2 regions of the Streptomyces sp. NPDC041191 genome follow, and region 2 is predicted to be linked to the other one. Evidence: predicted binding sites of a transcription regulator. Region 2 holds the regulator's gene; the other holds the start of a gene.
The links. The regulator HspR, encoded in region 2, represses chaperone genes until heat shock. The targets are predictions, from matches to a motif close to TTGAGNNNNNNNNNCTCAA.

Region 1: the regulator HspR is predicted to act here: its motif matches at 2,600-2,618, upstream of lon (endopeptidase La).

What each region holds. Positions count from the first base shown of each region.
Region 1 covers NZ_JBVIZC010000006.1:388,111-394,246, forward strand. Annotated here, with positions in the region: gene ACZ6AQ_RS15115 (response regulator transcription factor) at 1-92, opposite strand, end outside; gene ACZ6AQ_RS15120 (spermidine synthase family protein) at 164-835, opposite strand; gene ACZ6AQ_RS15125 (hypothetical protein) at 1,162-1,713, opposite strand; gene ACZ6AQ_RS15130 (GNAT family N-acetyltransferase) at 1,865-2,503, opposite strand; gene lon (endopeptidase La) at 2,641-5,052, shown strand; gene ACZ6AQ_RS15140 (DUF4240 domain-containing protein) at 5,193-5,789, shown strand; gene ACZ6AQ_RS15145 (lysozyme) at 5,881-6,136, opposite strand, start outside.
Region 2 covers NZ_JBVIZC010000008.1:100,881-107,016, reverse strand. Annotated here, with positions in the region: gene ACZ6AQ_RS17355 (pyridoxamine 5'-phosphate oxidase family protein) at 1-373, shown strand, start outside; gene ACZ6AQ_RS17350 ((2Fe-2S)-binding protein) at 625-945, opposite strand; gene ACZ6AQ_RS17345 (hypothetical protein) at 942-1,220, opposite strand; gene ACZ6AQ_RS17340 (helix-turn-helix transcriptional regulator) at 1,415-2,398, shown strand; gene ACZ6AQ_RS17335 (hypothetical protein) at 2,404-2,871, shown strand; gene ACZ6AQ_RS17330 (heat shock protein transcriptional repressor HspR) at 2,933-3,376, opposite strand; gene dnaJ (molecular chaperone DnaJ) at 3,381-4,547, opposite strand; gene grpE (nucleotide exchange factor GrpE) at 4,578-5,240, opposite strand; gene dnaK (molecular chaperone DnaK) at 5,237-6,136, opposite strand, start outside.

The DNA.
Region 1 (6,136 bases), on a different contig from region 2:
ACGATCGTCGTGTCGTCCTCGACCACCAGGACGCGCCGCTGGGGCCCCGGAGTGGCCGCCGCACCGTGGTGAGTGGTGTGTGTCTGCTCCATTGCCCCGCCTCGCGTCGCCGATGTCGGTGAAGCAGCCTAGAGGTACCGGGGGCGTCCCGGCCATCCGGGCGTCAGGCGGGACGGACCGCGAGGTGGACCGCGTCCGGGACGCCCCGGGCAACGGGTACCTCTTCCGTCCGTACCCCGCTGAAACCGGCATTCCGCAAGGTTCCTTCGAAATCACCGGAGGGTCGCGCGGACCACACGGCGAGGATTCCGCCGGGGGCGAGGCGGGCCGCGCACACCGCCAACCCCTCGGCGGAGTACAGGGATCGGTTGTCCTCGGTCACCGTCCAGTCGGGGCCGTTGTCGATGTCCAGGCAGAGGGCGTCGTAGGTGTCGGTGGAGTGGTGGAGGTGGTCCACGAGGTCCGTGTGCAGGATCACGGTCCGGGGATCGGCGAGCGCGGCCCCGGAGATCGCGGCGAGCGGGCCCCGCCGGTGCCAGTCGATGACGGCCCCCTCGCGTTCGACGACCGTGATCCGGCCCCAGCGCGGGTCGGCGGTGGCGTGGGCGAGGGAGAAGCCGACGCCGAGGCCGCCGATGAGGACGGAGGCGCCGGCCCTGCGCTCCTCGGGCAGGGCGTCGAGGGCCGCGTCGATCAGGAGCCGCTCGGAGCGCCCGTCGGAGGTGTCCATCAGGAAGGTGCCGTTGGCGATGATCTCGTAGTGCTCGTCGCGGCGCCGCAGGACGACCTCTCCGTGGGGTCCTTCGCGGCGGTCGAGGGTCACGGGGCTGGGCATCGTCGGTCACTCCGCTCTCGTCGTCGGGCCGTCCCGCCGCCGTGGCGGACGGTCCGGGCCATCCTGGCCGGACACCCGCGACCGGACCAAACCCTTTGACGGGAACGGGTGGTGGAGGTCCGCGCCCCTTCCCCGCCGAGGCCCTCCCGGAGCCCCCCACCCGGGCCCGGGGCGGCGCCCCGCACCCCCGGGCCGGGCCCGTGCCGGACGCCTCGGAGGGGACGTCCCGGAGCGGAACGCGGGGAGCGGCCCCCGAGCCGTCGCACACGGACCCGGGGGCCGCTCACGTCCTCGCGGTCCCGCCCCTCACGAGGGGGTACCGCCGCTCACGGGCTCGTCGGCGGGCCGCCTCCCGGAAGGGCGGCGAAGACGCGCCGGAGGGCGGGCGGGCGTTCGCCGTCGTCCGCGACGACGAGGCGGTGGCGGTACGTCACCCGGTACTGGAAGCCGTCGGCGACCGGCCTGCCGGTCGGCCGCGCCGGGACGAGGGCGTACGCGGGGTCCTCCAGGGCCGCGCGCAGCTCGGCGGTCTCGGCGGGGGTCTGCCGGCCGGTCCGGGGCGGCTTGGTGCCGGACAGGACGGTCCAGCCGCCGTCCTGGCGCACGACGAGCCGGTTGCGCACGCCGGCGAAGCCGCCGGTGACGACCACCTCGACCAGGACCCGGCCCGGCCGGGGGTCGGACGGCGGGGCGCCCGGCTCCGTCGTGGCGCCGGGCGTGCCCGGGGTGTCCGGTGTTCCCGACGTGCCCGACGTGCCCGCCGGACCGGGCGAGCCCGGCCCGGGCGGGGACCCGGAGCCGCAGCCGGTCGCGCCGCCCACCAGGACCGCCGCCAGCAGCAGGGCCCCGCACCACGTTCCCCGTACGCCTCGTCTCATGGGAGGAGCATGCCCCCGGGCACGCCCGTCCGCAGCCGGAGCGCCCGGTTCCGCCCACCTGGCCGATCGGCCCGCCGGCCCGTTCGCACCCCGTCCGTCCGCCCGGACCGGCCCACCGGCCCGTTCGCGCTCCGCCCGTCCGGCCCTTCCCTCAGGCGCCCTCCTCCGTCCGGACGATTCCGGTGAGCGGCCCCCGGTACTCCCAGCCCAGCGAGCCGTAGAGTGCGCGGCCGTCGGTGGTCGCGGCCAGGACCCCGGTCCGGGCGCCCGCGCGGGCCGCGGCGGCCTCCAGGGTGCGCACGACGTACGCGCCGAGACCGCGGCGCCGGTGCGCCGGGTCCGTCTCGATCTGGTCGGCGACGGCGGTGGCACCCGTCGTGGCGATCTGGCCGCGGGCGGCGGTGGTGCCGTCCGGGGCGTGGACCCGGACCCGCAGGACGCCGGACGCGGCCTCGGCCGTCCGGGTGTACCCCCGGGGCGGCGGGGGAGGGGTGCCGGGGGCCAGCGGCTTGGTCATCATGAAGCCGGGGTCGTCGGGGACCGTCCATTCCCCGGTGATCCACGGCGCGACCTCCTCCGGTTCCGCCATCACCTTGAGCCAGCTGTACGGCTCGGTGAGCCGTGCGCAGAGCGCGCCGACGGTGGCCGCGTCGGGGCGGGGCAGGACGTGCCGCACGACGTGGCGGGGGAGGCCCACGTCGATCCGGTGGCCCCAGGGCTCGTCCACGGCGGGCGGAGTGTCCCGGGAGAGGGTCCACCCGGCCACCCACGCCGAAGTAATGGCTGGCATGTTCATTGGAGTATTACGCCGAGCGGGAGGGGTGATGCGCACCTCTGTTCGCTCGGAGCGAACGAAGCGCCGGGAACATCTCTGGACTCACGAGCATTGAGTCAGTACAGCTCAACTTCACTGCCGAAAGGGAGATCATGGCTTCTGAGTCCATGGCGTCCGTGCCGCTCACCCTGCCCGTGCTGCCGCTCGACGACGAGGTCGTGCTGCCCGGAATGGTGGTGCCGCTGGATCTGTCCGACAGCGAGGTCCGGGCCGCCGTCGAGGCCGCCCAGGCCGCCGCGCGTCCCGGGGAGGGGAAGCCGCGGGTGCTCCTCGTGCCCCGCGTCGACGGCACCTACGCCGGGACCGGCGTGCTCGGCACCGTCGAGCAGGTCGGACGCCTGTCGGACGGCGACCCCGGCGCGCTCGTGCGCGGCCGCGGCCGCGTCCGCATCGGTGCCGGTACGACCGGGCCCGGCGCCGCCCTGTGGGTCGAGGGGACCGTCGTCGAGGAGACCCTGCCCGACCCGCTGCCCGGCGCCGTGACCGAGCTGGTCAAGGAGTACAAGGCGCTGGCCACCAGCTGGCTCAAGAAGCGCGGTGCCTGGCAGGTCGTGGACCGGGTCCAGCAGATCGAGGGCGTCGGCGCCCTCGCCGACAACTCCGGGTACTCGCCCTTCCTCACCGTCGCGCAGCGGGTCGAGCTCCTGGAGACCGCCGACCCGGTCGCCCGTCTCCGCCTCGCCACCGCCCAGCTCCGCGAGCACCTCGCCGAGCAGGACGTCGCCGAGACCATCGCCAAGGACGTCCAGGAGGGCGTCGACAAGCAGCAGCGCGAGTTCCTGCTCCGCCGCCAGCTCGAAGCCGTCCGCAAGGAGCTGCGCGAACTCAACGGCGAGTCGGAGGGCGACGAGTCCGACGACTACCGCGCCCGCGTGGAGGCCGCCGACCTGCCCGGGAAGGTGCGGGAGGCCGCCCTCAAGGAGGTCGAGAAGCTGGAGCGGGCCAGCGACCAGTCCCCCGAGGGCTCGTGGATCCGCACCTGGCTCGACACCGTCCTCGAACTGCCCTGGAACGAGCGCACCGAGGACCGGTACGACATCAGGGGCGCCCGCGAGGTCCTGGACGCCGAGCACGCGGGCCTGGACGACGTGAAGGAGCGGATCACCGAGTACCTGGCGGTGCGCAAGCGGCGCGCCGAGCGCGGGCTCGGTGTGGTCGGCGGGCGCCGCGGCGGGGCCGTCCTGGCCCTCGTCGGTCCGCCCGGCGTCGGCAAGACCTCCCTCGGCGAGTCGGTCGCGCACGCGATGGGCCGCGAGTTCGTCCGCGTCGCCCTCGGCGGCGTGCGGGACGAGGCGGAGATCCGCGGCCACCGCCGCACCTACGTCGGCGCCCTGCCCGGCCGGATCGTCCGCGCCGTCAAGGAGGCCGGGTCCATGAACCCGGTGGTCCTCCTGGACGAGATCGACAAGGTGGGCTCCGACTTCCGCGGCGATCCCGCGGCGGCCCTCCTCGAAGTCCTCGACCCGGCGCAGAACCACACCTTCCGCGACCACTACCTGGAGGTCGAGCTCGACCTCTCCGACGTGGTCTTCCTGGCCACCGCGAACGTCCTGGAGTCCATTCCGGAGGCCCTGCTCGACCGGATGGAGCTGGTGAGGCTCGACGGCTACACCGAGGACGAGAAGATCGTCATCGCCCGCGACCACCTGCTGCCCCGGCAGCTGGAGCGGGCCGGTCTGGAGCCCGGCGAGGTCGTCCTCGAAGAGGCGTCCCTGCGGAAGCTGGCCGGCGAGTACACCCGTGAGGCGGGCGTCCGCACCCTGGAGCGGTCCATCTCCCGGCTGCTGCGGAAGGTCGCGGCCCAGCACGAACTGGGCAACCGCGCACTGCCGTTCACGATCCGTCCGGAGGACCTGCGGGAGCTGATCGGGCGTCCGCACCACGTCCCGGAGTCGGCACAGGACCCGGCGGAGCGCCGGACGTCCGTGCCGGGCGTCGCCACCGGGCTCGCGGTGACCGGCGCGGGCGGCGACGTCCTCTTCGTGGAGGCGTCCCTGGCCGACCCGGAGACCGGCGCCGCCGGCCTCACCCTCACCGGACAGCTGGGCGACGTGATGAAGGAGTCGGCGCAGATCGCGCTCTCCTTCCTCCGCTCGCACGGCGCGGAGCTGGAGCTGCCCGTCACCGGTCTCAAGGACCGGGGCGTGCACATCCACTTCCCGGCGGGCGCGGTCCCCAAGGACGGCCCGAGCGCGGGCATCACCATGACGACCGCCCTCGCCTCCCTGCTGAGCGGCCGGCTCGTCCGCACGGACGTGGCCATGACCGGCGAGGTCTCCCTCACCGGCCGGGTCCTCCCGATCGGCGGCGTGAAGCAGAAGCTGCTCGCCGCGCACCGGGCGGGCATCACGACGGTCGTGATCCCCAAGCGGAACGAGGCCGACCTGGACGACGTCCCGGCCGAGGTCCTGGAGAAGCTGGAGGTCCACCCGGTGACGGACGTCCGGCAGGTCCTGGAGATCGCCCTCGCCCCGGCGGAGGTGCCGGTGGGCGTGGCCGCCTGATCCCGGCCGCGGCCTTCCCGCCGCGCGTCCTTCCTCGCGGTGAGCGGGGTGTTCCCTCCGGGGGCACCCCGCTCCGGCGTGCCCGGGGCCGTTCCGGACACCGGTTCCCGGTGTCCGTCCGTGCTGTCATGCTCGTACCCATGAACGAAGACGCCTTCTGGGCCCTCATCGACGAGCTGAGCCGCCGCCCCGGTCACCGGGACGAGCGGCTGGACTGGCTGGAGGGGGAGCTGACGCGGCGCCCGGCCGCCGGGGCCGTGGCGTTCCAGGTGCGCCTGGAGAGGGCGTGCGACGCCGCCGGCACGCGTGCGGTGCGGGCCGCGGCGGACAGGATCGAGGGCGGCCTCTGCACCGACGACGGCTTCCACTACTTCACGCTCTGGCTGGTGGGCCAGGGCCGGAAGGTGTACGAGTCGGTGCTCGCCGACCCGGACGCGCTGGCCGACGTGCCCGGCGTGCGGGCCCTCGTGGGACGGCACCACCAGGAGTGGGGCGACGACGAGTGGCCCGAGTGGGAGGAGCTCGACTACGTCGCCCAGGACGCATACGACGAGCTGACCGGCCGGGCGGACGACGACGGGGAGGCGTTCCTCGACGCCGTCGAGGAGGCGGCCGGGATCGTCGACGAGGAGGAGGGGGAGGCGGAGGAGGACGAGGAGCGCGGGGCGTTCCGGCCGGAGGGACGGGCCCTGCCCCGGCTCACCGCCCTCTTCCCGCCCGGCCCGTCCGCCTCCTGAGGCGTGCCCGGCCGCGTTCCCGGGCCGGAAGGACGCGGTTCCGGGCCCGGGGAACGCCGCGCGGGCGCACGGCCCGCCGTACGGGAGGGGCTCAGCCGTTCGCGAGCGCCTGCACGCGCGAGAGGTCCCCGTTGAAGTGGTTGTGGTCGCCGACCGTCGGGCCGGACGAGGTGTACTGCCACATCGTGTAGTACAGCCACCCCGCCGGGAGTTCGCCCACCGTCGACGCGTACCGCGCGATCCACAGCGGGTTGGCCGCGGCGAAGCCGGAGTAGTTGCCGGTGCACTGGGTCCACCAGCTCGTCGCCGTGTAGATGACGGCGTCCCGTCCGGTGCGGGCCTTGTAC
Region 2 (6,136 bases):
GTACCTCGCCTTCTGGCGCGAGCGCCACCTGTGCACCCTGACCACCCCCCGCCCGGACGGCACGCCGCACGTGGTGGCGGTCGGCGTCACGTACGACCCCGAGAACGGGTACGCGCGCGTGATCACCAACAGGAACAGCCGGAAGGTCGCCCACGTCCTGGCGGCGGGCGCGGAGGGCGCGCGGGTCGCGGTCTGCCAGGTCGACCGGAAGCGCTGGGCCACCCTGGAGGGCGTCGCCCGCGTCCGCACGGAGCCGGAGGTGGTGGCGGACGCCGTCGCCCGCTACGCCGAGCGGTACGGGCGCACGCCGTCCCCGAACCCGGACCGGGTCGTCCTGGAGATCGCCCTCACCCGCGCGATGGGCCGCGCCTGATCCGGCGGGACGGGGCGCGGAGGCGGGACGCGGGGACGGGACGCGGGGACGGGACGCGGGGACGGGACGCGGAGGCGGGACGCGGGGCGGGGACGACCCCGGCCGCGGCGGACGTCCGGGCCGGGGCCGCGCGAACGGGAGGGCGCCCCGGCGGGCGCGCGCAGCACAGCGGCGCCATCGCGTTTCAGGTCCGCGATGGCGCCGCTGTGTGGGGGAAGTGCCTGGGCGACCTATGACGACGGGGGGATCGCTCAGGCACTGCGGGGGGTGGCGGTGATGGTCTCGGGTTCGATCAGCTGGTGGTCCCGCTGGTCGAGGTTGACGAAGATCATGCCGTACCGGACGGCACAGCGGATGGGCTGCGGCGCGCCGCGCGGGCGGCGCAGGCACCGGTACGCGCGGACGTCCTCGTCCTGCTCCCGCGCGACCACGACCGGCTCCCCGAACAGGGTGATCCTCAGCGAGTCGCCGCGGTGGGGGATGGCCGTGGCGAGATCGACGAAGTGCCAGCCGGAGCGGTAGGCCGACGCCATCTCCCGGCGGAACCTGCGGTCGTCCGGTGGGACGGTCACGCTTCCGCACCCGCCCGGACGGAGTCCCAGGTCGGCTCGGTGCCCCTGGCCGGCGGGGCGTCCCACGTCGGCTCCGGGTAACCGGCGGCGACGACGTCCCACGTCGGCTCGGAACCCCTGGCCGGCGGGGCGTCCCACGTCGGCTCCGGGTAACCGGCGGCGACGACGTCCCACGTCGGCTCCGAGCCCCCGGCTGGCGCGACGTCCCAGGTGGGCTCACCCGGAAGAGCGACGACGGTGCCCGCGGGCGGCGTGTCCCACGTCGGCTCCCCCACGGCGAAGATTCCGAGAGTAGCCGCGGCCGCGAAAGCTATGCCGCCAAGTGCACGAACCATCCTGGTCATGGCCGATCTCCACCTCTTTTGATCATTACCTCCCCCGCAGATAAGACGATGGCTCACTCCGAACCCTTCCACCAGAAGCGCCAGGCATCATGTTCCTGTAATTCAGGACCCTGAGGGGGGCGCAAATGGAGCCCAAACGCTGCGAAAAGGGCAGCGAACACGGCCCGGAAGAGCTGTGCGACGCGGGAAAGCTCCTCTATGCCGCCGCGCTGAGAGCGGGCCGCGTCTCCCGGACGGACGCCGAACGGGCGCCCTGCCTGGTCGACCTCGCCCTGCTGCACCCGGACCCGGACGAGAGCCAGTGGCTGCGGCCCGTCCCGCCCTCCATCGCGCTCAACAAGCTGATCCACCCCATCGAGCAGGAGATACAGCGACGGCGCCAGGAGGCCATATCCCTGGCCGACACGTTCGAGCCGTTCATGACGATCCACGCCCCCGACCCGGCCGCCACCCAGGTCATCACCGTCCTCGAAGGCCTCAGCCTCATCAACGCGACCCTCGACCGGGTCATCAACGAGTGCGCCGAGGAACTCCTCACCATCCAGCCCGGCAGCGGACGCAAACCCGAGGTCGTCCAGGCGGGACTGCGCCGCGTGGAACCGCTCGTGGAGCGCGGCATACGGATGCGGACCCTCTACCAGCACACCGCCCGCCACCACTCCGCGACCATGGGGTACGTGGAGCGCATCAGCCCCCACGGCCTGGAGGTCCGCACCCTCGAGGAGATCATCGACCGCCTGATCATCGTCGACCGCAAGGTCGCCTTCGTCCCGGCGCGCAGCGACCGCCAGGTCGCCCTGGAGCTGCGCCACGAAGGGCTCGTGCAGTACCTCGTCGGCGTCTTCGACCAGTTCTGGCTGCACGGCGTGCCCTGGGAGGAGGAGATCCCCTACAGCCCGTCCGTGGACGGCATCGGCGGCGTCCAGCGCTCCATCGCCAAGCTCCTCGTCGAGGGCCACGTGGACGAGGCCATCGCCCGCCGGCTCGGGATGAACGTGCGCACCTGCCGGGCCCACATCGCCAAGCTCGCCACCGCCCTCGGCAGCGGGAGCCGGGCCCAGCTCGGCTACCTCATCGCCCAGTCCGGCCTCCTCGAACGGGAGGGCTGACCGCCGTGTACGCGCACACCGAACTCGACGGCCCCGCCGGCACCCTGCGGGTCTCCGGACACGGGCTGCCCACCGTGGAACTCGTACGGACCCCCGGGACCCGGCCCGACGCCCACACCCCGATAGGGACCCGCAGCGCGGCCCTGCTGACCCTGACGGTGGACGGGGAGCCCGCCGTGATCCGGCCCGCCCGGGGGCGGCTGCTGCGGCGCTCCTACCGGGTGGACGTACGGACCGGCGGCGTCCGCCACCGGCTGGTCCCCTGCGGCCACCGGGACAGCCGGTTCCTCCGGGACGGGCGGCGGACCGGCACCCTGACCTCCTCGGGCGACGGCCGGGTCGTCGACGCGTGGGAGCCCGGCGCGACCCCCCTCGACATCGCCCTCGGCACCGCCCTGGCCGCCGCGTTCGGCACGGGGGCCGCGCCCTGGTTCGAGACGGTCGGCGAGATCGTCTCCGAACTGATCCCCTGACCCGGACGCGCGTGAGGCCCCCTCCACCGTCGTGGAGGGGGCCTCACGCGTACCGCGGGGACTACTCGCCGCGCTTGGGGCGCCAGACCACCAGCGCGCTCGCCTGCTGCACGTCCTGGTACGGCACGAGGTCGCGCCGGTACGAGGCGTGCACCTGGGCCTCGCGCTGCCGCATCGCCGCCGCCGCGCCGTCGAGCGCCGCCGACAGCTCGGCGACCCGGCTCTGGAGCGCCGCGACCTGGTTCTCCAGCTCGATGATGCGCTTGATCCCGGCCAGGTTGATCCCCTCGTCCTGCGACAACTGCTGCACCTGGCGGAGCAGTTCGATGTCACGGGCCGAGTAGCGCCGCCCCCGGCCGGCCGTGCGGTCCGGGGAGACCAGGCCGAGCCGGTCGTACTGACGGAGGGTCTGGGGATGCAGACCGGAGAGCTGGGCCGCCACCGAGATGACGTACACCGGCGACTCGTCGGTCAGTTCGTACGGATTGCGTCGGCGCCCTTCCACCGGGTCACGCTCCCTTCGCGGCCTGGAACAGCTCGGCCCGCGGGTCCTCGGAGGCGGTCGCCTCGCGGTAGGTCTCCAGGGCCTCGCGTGCCTTCTCGTCCAGTTCCTTCGGCACGGCGACCTCGACCGTGACGAGGAGGTCGCCGCGCGTACCGTCCTTGCGGACCGCGCCCTTGCCCCGGGCGCGCATGGTCCGGCCGTTCGGCGTGCCCGCGGGCAGCTTGAGCGTGACCGCGGGGCCGCCGAGGGTCGGCACCCTGATCTCGCCGCCGAGCGCCGCCTCCGTGAAGGAGACCGGCACCGTGACGGTGAGGTTGTCGTCCTTGCGGCCGAAGACCGGGTGGGGGTCGGCGTGCACGACGACGTACAGGTCGCCGTTGGGCCCGCCGCGCTCGCCCGGCGTCCCCTTGCCGCGCAGCCTGATCCGCTGCCCGTCGGAGACGCCCGCCGGGATGCGGACCTGCATGGTGCGGGAGGACTTGGCCCGGCCGCTGCCCTTGCAGACCTCGCAGGGGTCCTCGGCGATGAGGCCGCGCCCCTTGCAGTCCACGCAGGGGTCGGTGAGGGAGAAGCCGCCGCCGCTGCCGCGCGACACCTGCCCGGTGCCGACGCAGGTCGGGCACACCCGGGGCGTGCCGTTCTTGTCGCCGGTGCCCGAACAGGCCGCGCACGGCTGCTGGCTGGACATCCGCAGCGGTACGGTCGCGCCCTCGACGGCCTCGGTGAAGCTGAGCGTCACCTCGGACTCGATGTCCTGGCCGCGCCGCGGCTGGGTGCGCGCGCCGCCCCCGCCCCGGTTGAACAGTCCGCCGAACACGTCCCCGATGCCGCCACCGCCGAACCCGCCGGGCCCGCCCTGGGCGCCTCCGAAGAGGTCGCCCAGGTCGAAGTTGAACGAGCCGCCCCCGGGACCGCCGGCCCTGAGGCCGCCGTTCCCGAAGAGCGCGCGGGCCTCGTCGTACTCCTTGCGCCGCTTGGGGTCACCGAGGACGTCGTTCGCCTCGGAGATCTCCTTGAAGCGCTCCTCGGCCCTGGTGTCGCCCTTGTTGGCGTCCGGGTGGTTCTCGCGGGCGAGCTTCCGGTACGCCTTCTTGATCTCGGCCTCGGTGGCGTCCTTGGGGACGCCGAGAACCTTGTAGTAGTCCTTCTCGACGAAGTCCTTCGTGCTCATCGACGTCCCTCCTTCCGGACGATCGTTGCGTCACCCCTCCTCGGGGGCACCGCTCTCCTCGTCGGCCGACTTCTTCTCGTCCTTGGCCGGGGCCGCGCCCGGCTGGGGCTCGGCGACGGCCACGCGGGCGGGCCTGATGGTCCGCTCGCCGATCCGGTACCCGGGCTGCAGGATCGCCACGCAGGTCGTCTCGGTGACGTCCGGCGCGTACGAGTGCATCAGGGCCTCGTGGATCGTCGGGTCGAAGGGCTCGCCCTCCTTGCCGAACTGCTGCAGGCCCATCTTGGCGACGACGGTCTCCAGCGATTCGGCCACCGACTTGAACCCGCCCACGAGTTCGCCGTGGTCCCGGGCCCGGCCGACGTCGTCGAGCACGGGAAGGAGCTCGGACAGGAGGTTCGCGACGGCGACCTCCTTGACCGCGACCCGGTCCCGCTCCACGCGGCGGCGGTAGTTCTGGTACTCGGCCTGGAGCCGCTGGAGGTCCGCGGTGCGCTCGTCGAGCGCGGAACGGGTCTGGTCCAGCTGGGCCACGAGGCCCGCGTCACCGGCCGGCTTCTGGCTGCTTGCGTCCCCGGCCGGGGCCGTCGCGTCCTCCTGGGCGGAGTTCTCGACGGCCTCGGCGGCGTCGTCAGGGGTGGCGCCGGAGGGGACGTCGGGCTTCTCCTCGAAGCCCGGGGTCTCCTCGGTCACGCCTGGCCACCCTTCTTGGGCTCGTCGTCGACGATCTCGGCGTCGACGACGTCGTCGTCCGCCTTGGCCTGGCCGGCACCGGCGTCGCCGCCGGCGGCCTGCGCGCCCTGCGCGTCGGCGTACAGCGCCTGGCCGAGCTTCTGCGAGACGGCCGCGACCTTCTCGGTGGCGGTGCGGATCTCGGCGGTGTCCTCGCCCTTGAGCTTCTCCTTCAGCTCGGCGAGAGCGCCCTCGACCTCGGTCTTGACGTCACCGGGGACCTTGTCCTCGTTGTCCTTGAGGAACTTCTCGGTCTGGTAGACGAGCTGCTCGCCCTGGTTGCGGGACTCGGCGGCCTCGCGGCGGCGGTGGTCCTCCTCCGCGTACTGCTCGGCCTCCTGGCGCATCCGGTCGACCTCGTCCTTCGGCAGCGAGGAGCCGCCGGTGACGGTCATCTTCTGCTCCTTGCCCGTGCCCAGGTCCTTCGCGGTCACGTGCATGATGCCGTTGGCGTCGATGTCGAAGGCGACCTCGATCTGCGGGACGCCGCGCGGCGCCGGCGGCAGACCGGTCAGCTCGAACATCCCGAGCTTCTTGTTGTACGCCGCGATCTCGCGCTCGCCCTGGTAGACCTGGATCTGCACGGACGGCTGGTTGTCCTCGGCCGTCGTGAAGATCTCGGACCGCTTGGTCGGGATCGTGGTGTTGCGCTCGATGAGCTTGGTCATGATGCCGCCCTTGGTCTCGATGCCGAGGGACAGCGGGGTGACGTCGAGGAGCAGGACGTCCTTGACCTCGCCCTTGAGAACACCGGCCTGGAGGGCGGCGCCGATGGCGACGACCTCGTCCGGGTTCACGCCCTTGTTGGCCTCGCGGCCGCCGGTCAGCTCCTTGACCAGCTCGGCGACGGCCGGCAT